2 regions of the Synechococcus sp. LTW-R genome follow, and region 2 is predicted to be linked to the other one. Evidence: predicted binding sites of a transcription regulator. Region 2 holds the regulator's gene; the other holds the start of a gene.

Region 1 (4,265 bases), 220 kb from region 2:
GGTGGTGCCACCGCCAGGAACGATGCCTTCTTCAACGGCCGCCTTGGTGGCGTTGATGGCGTCTTCGAGGCGCAGCTTCTTGTCCTTCATCTCGGTCTCGGTGGCGGCACCCACCTTGACCACGGCCACACCGCCGCTCAGCTTGGCCAGACGCTCCTGCAGCTTCTCCTTGTCGTAGGTGGAGTCGGTTTCGTCCATCTGCTTGCGGATCTGCTCGCAGCGGGCCTTCACTGCCACCTCGTTGCCTTCGGCCACGATGGTGGTGGTGTCTTTGTTGATGGTGATGCGGCGGGCGGTGCCCAGCATCTCCAGCTTGGTGTTCTCCAGCTTGAGGCCTGCGTCCTCGGTGATCAGCTGACCGTTGGTGAGAACAGCGATGTCCTCGAGCATGGCCTTACGGCGATCGCCGAAACCAGGGGCCTTCACAGCGGCCACGTTCAGGACGCCACGCAGACGGTTCACCACGAGGGTGGCCAGGGCTTCCTTCTCGATGTCCTCAGCAATGATCAGCAGAGGCTTGCCGGTGCGGGCGATCTGCTCGAGCACGGGCACGAGGTCCTGCACCAGACCGATCTTCTTGTCGGTCAGCAGGATGTAGGGCTCCTCCAGAACCGCTTCCATCCGCTCGGTGTCGGTGGCGAAGTAAGGGGAGATGTAGCCCTTGTCGAAGCGCATGCCTTCGGTGACCTCCAGTTCGGTGGTCATCGACTTGCCTTCCTCGAGGGAGATCACACCCTCTTTGCCGACTTTGTCCATGGCGTCGGCGATCATGCGGCCGACTTCCTCGTCGTTGCCAGCGGAGATGGTGCCGACCTGAGCGATCGCGTTGGAGTCGCTGATGGGCTTGGCGTTCTCCTTGATCTTCTCGACCAGGAACTCAGCAGCCTTGTCGATGCCCTTCTTCAGGGTGATGGCGTTGGCGCCAGCAGCGACATTGCGCAGACCGGACTTGACCATGGCGTGGGCCAGGACGGTCGCGGTGGTGGTGCCGTCACCGGCGGCATCGTTGGTCTTGGAGGCGGCCTGACGGATCAGGGCAACACCGGTGTTCTCGATGTGATCCTCGAGCTCAATCTCCTTGGCGATTGTGACGCCGTCATTGATGATCTGAGGAGCGCCGAACTTCTTCTCGAGGACGACGTTTCGGCCTTTGGGGCCGAGGGTCACGGCAACGGACTCGGCCAGGATGTCAATGCCTTTTTCCAGAGCGCGGCGAGCCTGCTCGTTGTAAATGATGCGCTTAGCCATGGGAGGCGGTTCTCGCGAAAAGTGGGGTTAGGAAAAAACGGGTCGGACTCAGCTGACGACAGCCAGGATGTCCTTCTCAGACAGGAGCACGTACTCGTCGCTGCCGAGCTTGATGTCGGTGCCGGCGTACTTGCTGTAGAGGACCTTGTCGCCAACGCTCACTTCAGGAGCCTGACGGGAACCGTCGTCGTTGCGCTTGCCGGGGCCCACCTGCACCACTTCACCCACCTGGGGCTTTTCTTTGGCGGAGTCAGGCAGAAGGATGCCGCCGGCGGTCTTCTCTTCGGACTCGGAGACCTTGATGAAGATGCGATCGCCCAGGGGCTTGACGGTGGAAACGCTGAGGGAAACAGCAGCCATGGATGGAATTCGGGTTGGGTGGCGAAACCATTGGCATGGCGCCAGAGACGCTGCCAGGGTCGCGGCGTAATCACGCCTGGGAACGCGAGTTAGCACTCGCATCCCTTGAGTGCCAAGTTATGGGCGCGCTTCCCTCGTCCACAACCACCTAGCGGGGCGGGTGACCGAACAGGGCTGGGGAGGGGTGACGGAGCGACGGGGCGCGGTGGTATGTTTGCGCCGCTTCAAGTGGGATTGGTCCCGCTGCGCGCCCTGCTACTTCTCCTTTAAATGGCTGCTGCTACTGCCACCGGCACTAAAGGCCTCGTCCGGCAGGTCATCGGACCGGTGATCGACGTCGAATTTCCGGCCGGCAAGCTGCCCAAGATTTTCAACGCTCTCCGCATCGAGGGCAAAAACCCCGCTGGTCAAGACGTTGCTCTGACCGCTGAGGTTCAACAGCTGCTCGGCGACCACCGCGTCCGCGCCGTGGCCATGAGCGGCACCGACGGCCTGGTTCGCGGCATGGAAGCCCTGGACACCGGCGCCCCCATCTCCGTGCCCGTGGGTGAAGCCACCCTCGGCCGCATCTTCAACGTGCTCGGCGAGCCCGTCGACGAGCAGGGTCCGGTGAAGGCCACCGCCACCGCTCCCATCCACCGCGAAGCTCCCAAGCTGACCGACCTCGAGACCAAGCCCAAGGTCTTCGAAACCGGCATCAAGGTGATCGACCTGCTGGCTCCTTACCGCCAGGGCGGCAAGATCGGCCTCTTCGGTGGCGCCGGTGTGGGCAAGACCGTGTTGATCCAGGAGCTGATCAACAACATCGCTAAGGAGCACGGCGGTGTGTCCGTGTTCGGTGGCGTGGGTGAGCGCACCCGTGAGGGCAACGACCTCTACGAGGAATTCAAGGAGTCCGGCGTGATCAACGCCGACGACCTCTCCAAGTCGAAGGTGGCCCTCTGCTACGGCCAGATGAACGAGCCCCCCGGCGCCCGCATGCGCGTGGGTCTCTCGGCTCTGACCATGGCTGAGCACTTCCGCGACGTGAACAAGCAGGACGTGCTGCTGTTCGTCGACAACATCTTCCGTTTCGTGCAGGCCGGCTCCGAGGTGTCCGCACTGCTCGGCCGCATGCCTTCCGCTGTGGGCTACCAGCCCACCCTGGGCACCGACGTGGGTGGCCTGCAGGAGCGCATCACCTCCACCCTCGAGGGTTCGATCACCTCGATTCAGGCTGTGTATGTGCCTGCGGACGACCTCACCGACCCCGCACCTGCCACCACCTTTGCTCACCTGGACGCCACCACCGTGCTGAACCGCGGCCTGGCTTCCAAGGGCATCTACCCCGCTGTGGATCCCCTGGACTCCACCAGCACCATGCTTCAGCCCTCCGTCGTGGGTGACGAGCATTACCGCACCGCCCGCGCCGTGCAGTCCACCCTGCAGCGCTACAAAGAGCTCCAGGACATCATCGCGATTCTGGGTCTGGACGAACTGTCCGAGGAAGACCGTCGCACCGTGGACCGCGCTCGCAAGATCGAGAAGTTCCTCTCCCAGCCCTTCTTCGTGGCTGAGATCTTCACCGGCATGCCCGGTAAGTACGTGAAGCTCGAGGACACCATCAAGGGCTTCAACATGGTCCTCTCCGGTGAACTGGATCACCTCCCCGAAGCTGCCTTCTATCTGGTTGGCAACATCGATGAAGTGAAGGCCAAGGCCGCCAAGATCCAAGCCGACGCCAAAGGTTGATCCGGAGCGTTAGCTGATGTCTCTTACCCTCCGCGTTCTGGCTCCAGACCAGAGCGTCTTCGACGGCCCCGCCGACGAAGTCATCCTTCCTTCCACCACTGGCCAACTGGGCATCCTTCCCGGTCACGTCTCCCTACTCACCGCCCTCGACTACGGGGTGCTGCGGGTTCGCGAGAACAACAACTGGAAAGCCATTGCCCTTCAGGGTGGTTTCGCTGAGATCGAAGCGGATGAAGTCACCGTTCTGGTGAACACCGCTGAACTCGGCAGCTCCATCAATGCTGATGAAGCCAACAAAGAACTGGAAGCAGCCACCGCGGCCGCCAATCAGTTCGAAGGTCAAGCCGCCAGCACCGAAAAGCTGAAGGCCCAACAAGCCCTTTCCCGTGCCCGCGCCCGGGTGCAGGCCGCAACCCTCAACAAGTGAGTCCAGGCTCACCTTGATCGCTCAAGCGCCCCCGCGGGGGCGCTTTTTTATGCTCAGCCCACAGATCCCAAGCCATGGGCCTCGGCACCACTCTCGGCAGGCAGCTGCGCCAATGGCTGATCCAGGACCCTGAGGCGCTCCAGAGCGGTCGGGCGATCGCCAACCGCCTCATTGATGCCATCGGCGCGGAGGACGGCCTCAAAGGGCCGATCCGGGACCTCGCCAATCAGCCCCTACTGCTGCAACTCCTGCATGGGAGTGGCGCCAGCCAAGCCAGTGCCCGCGCCAGCCTGGGCGCACACATCCGCCAGACCTACTCCGCCGAGGTGCAAGCCGAGCTGCAGGATCTGCTCGACGCGGTCTGCGGCCAAGAGTCGCCGGTAAACGAACGCTCTGCTCCTGCTTCAACAGCCGCACCACGCCCAACCGCTCCAGCGCCACAACCCGAACCGCTTGCGGGGTTCACGCCAAGCCTGCGCCGTCTGGAACCCCTGGCACC
Region 2 (4,265 bases):
TCGCCAGCGGCTGTTCGGGCATCTCCTGGAGCAACCCAACCCGAGCGACGGCAGCAGCGAAGGCAGTGAGCAGGGCCTACTGGCCCTGCAGATTCCCACCCTCGAGAACGTGGTGGTCACCCAGCTGCCGCTGTTCACCTGGACCGTGGCCCAGCTGTTGTTGGGGGTTCTGCTGCTCTTCACCAGCGACTGGCGGCTCGCCTTGGTGGCGATCGTGCTCACCCCGCTGCTGCTTGTCAGTCAGGTGGCCTTCACCCCGGCCCTGGCCCGGCGGGAAGAGGCACGGGTCGAGCAGGCCGGCCTGCTGCTCAGTTACGCCAGCGAGCGCCTGCGCAGCCGGGAGCTCGTGGATCTCTTTGGCCTGCGCAGTCCCACCCGCTCGGAATTCAATCGACGCAACCGGGAGTTGATGCGCTGGGCCCAACGGGTCGGGGCGGTGTCGGGCCTCCAGCAGGCCGCCCTGACCGCCTCCGCGATGCTCACCCTGGTCAGCGTGTTCGCCCTCGGCACCTGGCTGGTGCTGGAGCAACAGCTCACGGTCGGGCAACTGGTCTCGGCCCTCGGGATCGCCACCGCCATGGTCAGTGGCATGTGGCAACTGGGGGCCTCCCTGCTGCCGCTGCAGGCCGCCACGACCGCCCTGAACCTGCTGGAGCACGAGTTGCCGGCGGCGCGGCGCTCCGAGCAACGGCCGGCGGTGGCCCGGGGGATTGAGCCCCGCCCACCGGACCTGCGGCAGCAGCTGGTCATCGAGCAGGTGCAGTTCCGCTACCCCGGTGGCGGCGGGCTCAGCCAGTTCAACCTGACCATCCCCGCCAACAGCTCCCTGGCCCTGGTGGGTCCCAGCGGAGGGGGGAAAAGCACGGTGCTGCGGCTGCTGCTGCGGCAGATCGAACCGCAACGCGGCTGCCTGCGGGTCGATGGGATTCCCCTCAGCGAGACCGACCGCGGCCAATGGCTTGAGCAGGTGGCCTTGGTGCCCCAGGAGACGGTGCTTTTTGATCTCTCCATCGCCGACAACATCCGACTGGGCCGCCTCGAGGCCAGCGATCAGGAGGTGCTGGAGGCGGCCTTAGCCGCCGAGCTGGGGGACCTCATCCAGACCCTGCCGGAGGGCTTACATACCCCGGTGGGCTCCGGCGGCGGTCGCCTCTCCGGCGGCCAAAAGCAACGGATCGCCATCGCCCGGGCAATCGTGCGCAACCCGAGGCTGCTCCTGCTGGATGAGGCCACCAGCGCCCTCGACCCCAGCACCGAAGAGGCCATCAACGCCACCCTGCGCCGGCTCAGCGCGGGCCGCACGGTGGTCTCCGTCCTGCACCGGCTGCGGGCGGCGGCGGCCATGGATCAGATCGCCGTGATCGATCGCGGCCAGGTGGTGGAGCTCGGGCACCACAACGACCTCTTGGCCGCAGGCGGGCTCTATGCCTCCTTCTGGCACCGCCAGATGAGCGGCTTCAACCTGTCGCAACGGGTGCGGATCACGCCCGAGCGCCTGGCCACGATCCCCCTCTTCCATGGGGTGGATCCAAAGCTGTTGCACTGGCTGGCCGCGGAATTTGTCAGCGACCGCATCCGCCACGGCGAGGAGGTCTTCCGCGAAGGGGACGCGCCGGATGCCTTTTACGTCGTGGTGGCCGGCACCTTGGAGGTGCTGCAAGACGACCTCTGGGGCGGGATTCCGATCAAGCAAGGGCTGGTGGAAGAGGGGGACTTCTTCGGCGATGCCGGCCTGATCGAGGACCAACCACGGGCCGTCACGGTGCGGGCACGGGGGGATGGCCTGCTGCTGCGGCTGGACCGCGATCGCTTCCTGGATTTGCTGGATCAGGACCCGGACTACCGCCGCTTTTTCCTGCATTCAGCACGCGCCAGCGTTTAGGCCCCGTAGCATCCGCCCAGCGGCTCTGATGCACCGTTTTGCAGCCCCTGCCCCGCCGGCAACAGGAGGTGCTTCAGGCGACGGTGCAGCACTACGTCGACACCACGGAGCCCGTCGGCAGCCAAACCCTGGTGCGGCGCTTTGGCCTGAAGGCCAGCCCGGCCACGGTGCGCTCGGCGATGGGCGCCCTGGAGCAGCGCGGACTGCTCACCCAACCGCACACCTCCGCCGGCCGCGTCCCGAGCCAACTGGGCTATCGCCACTACGTCGACTGCCTGCTGCCCGCCCCCGGGGCCGCCGCCAGCCAACTCAGCCGCGAACTCACGGGACTGAGTCTCCAGTGGGCGGCCCTGGATGACCTGCTGCTGCAACTCGCCCGCCGCCTCGCGGACCTCACGGGCTTGATGAGCCTGATCACGCGGCCCCAGGAACTCGGGGGAAGCCTCGAGACGCTCCGCCTGGTGCCGAGCAACGACCGGCTGCTGGTGCTGCTCGTGGAAAAGGGGGCGGCGGCCAGCTGCTTGAACCTGCGGATGCCCGAGGAACTCGGGGCCCAGGTGCCGGCCCTGGAGCGCTGGGCCAGCGATCAACTCCAAGGGGGCGCCGGCCGCCTGAACTGGAAGGCCCTGCCGAGCCAACTGGGCAGCAGCGGCGAACTCCTCCGTCAGGGCCTGAGCAGCCACAGCCTGGCCCGGGGCGGTGGCGGCGAAGGGGCGGTGAGCCTCGGGGTGGCCGGGCTGCTCGGACAACCCGAGTTCCAAAGCAGCTCGAGCCTGAAACCGCTGCTGCAGCTCGTGGAGCTGGAGCCTCAGCAGGTCCTGCAAAGCGAAGCCGCCAGCGGTCACGGTGGGGTCTGGATTGGCTCAGAGCATCCCCATCCCGCCCTGCAGCACTGCGCCGTGGTGCAGGCCAGCTATGGCAGCCGCACCGGAGCGAGCGGCCAGGTGGCCCTGATCGGTCCGATGCGGATGGCCTATTCCACCGCGCGTTCAGCGGTAGAAGGCGTCGCGGGGTATCTCGACCGCCTGCTCAGCTGAGGGCGCTGCCGAAGCGATCGGCCACGGTGTTGACGTCCTTGTCGCCGCGGCCGGAGAGGTTGAGGACCACCTCGGTGCCAGGGGCCAAGGTCGGGCAGAGCTTGTCGAGCCAGGCGAAAGCGTGGGCGGTCTCCAGCGCGGGAATGATGCCCTCGAGCTGACAGAGCAGCTGCAGGGCGTCCAAGGCCTCTGCATCCGTCACGGCGCCGTACTCGGCCCGGCCGATGGTCTTGAGGTAGCTGTGCTCGGGGCCCACGCCGGGATAGTCCAGGCCCGCGCTGATCGAGTGGGCCTCTTGCACCTGCCCTTCGCTGTCCTGCAGCAGCAGGCTCATGGCGCCGTGGAGCACACCCAGACGGCCTTCGGTGATGGTCGCGGCGTGGCGGCCCGTCGGGACACCGTCGCCGGCGGCTTCGACACCGATCAAGCGGACGTTGGTGTCGGGGACAAAGGGATGGAACAGCCCCATGGCGTTGGAGCCACCGCCCACACAGGCCACCAACACATCGGGGTTGCGGCCGAAGGCCTCATGGCACTGGCGCTTGGTTTCCTCGCCGATCACAGCGTGGAAGTCACGCACCAACATCGGGAAGGGATGGGGGCCAGCGACGGAACCGAGGATGTAGTGGGTGGTCTCCACATTGGTCACCCAATCGCGGATCGCCTCACTGGTGGCGTCCTTCAGAGTGGCCGTGCCCGCCGTCACGGGCTGAACCGTGGCCCCGAGCAGGCGCATCCGGAAGACGTTCAGGGCCTGACGGCGCATGTCCTCGGCGCCCATGTAGACGACACACTCGAGGCCGAAGCGGGCACAGACCGTGGCCGTGGCCACACCGTGCTGACCGGCACCGGTTTCCGCAATGATCCGCTTCTTGCCCATCCGCAGGGCCAGGAGGGCCTGCCCGAGGGCGTTATTGATCTTGTGGGCGCCGGTGTGGTTCAGGTCCTCACGCTTCAGCCAAATGCGCGGACCGCCCTCGGGGCGGCGGTAGTGCTCGCTGAGCCGCTCCGCTTCATAGAGGGGGTTGGGCCGGCCAACGTAGGTGCGCAGCAGATGGTTGAGCCGGTCGGTGAAGGCAGGATCCTTCCAGGCCTCCGCCGCGGCCTGCTCCAGTTCCGCCAGGGCGGGAATAAGGGTTTCGGGGACGTACTGACCACCGAACTGGCCGTAGCGACCCATGCTGTTGGGCCTGGACTCCAGGGCCAGTTCCGCCGGGTCGGGGGCGCCCTGGGCCGACGTCATCGAAGGAACGGTGCTGGTCACCAGGAGCGCGCGGATTCAGTCCAGGGTAGGAACTGGCGGTGGGGGGAGGACTGGCCAACCCGCGGGTTGATCGATCCGGATG

What was found. Region 2 encodes HrcA, which represses chaperone genes, less so after heat shock. Its sites were predicted from a motif close to TTAGCACTCNNNNNNNNNGAGTGCTAA; they were not measured.
Region 1: groES (co-chaperone GroES) is a predicted target of HrcA. The motif match lies at 1,698-1,724, and genes of this name have one in related genera.

What each region holds. Positions count from the first base shown of each region.
Region 1 is NZ_CP059060.1:2,338,052-2,342,316, reverse strand. It holds gene groL (chaperonin GroEL) at 1-1,248, opposite strand, end outside; gene groES (co-chaperone GroES) at 1,297-1,608, opposite strand; gene atpD (F0F1 ATP synthase subunit beta) at 1,879-3,339, shown strand; gene atpC (ATP synthase F1 subunit epsilon) at 3,356-3,766, shown strand; gene H0O22_RS12880 (rhomboid family intramembrane serine protease) at 3,841-4,265, shown strand, end outside.
Region 2 is NZ_CP059060.1:2,116,227-2,120,491, reverse strand. It holds gene H0O22_RS11720 (ABC transporter transmembrane domain-containing protein) at 1-1,882, shown strand, start outside; gene H0O22_RS11715 (heat-inducible transcriptional repressor HrcA) at 1,921-2,919, shown strand; gene trpB (tryptophan synthase subunit beta) at 2,912-4,183, opposite strand; gene H0O22_RS11705 (hypothetical protein) at 4,199-4,265, opposite strand, start outside.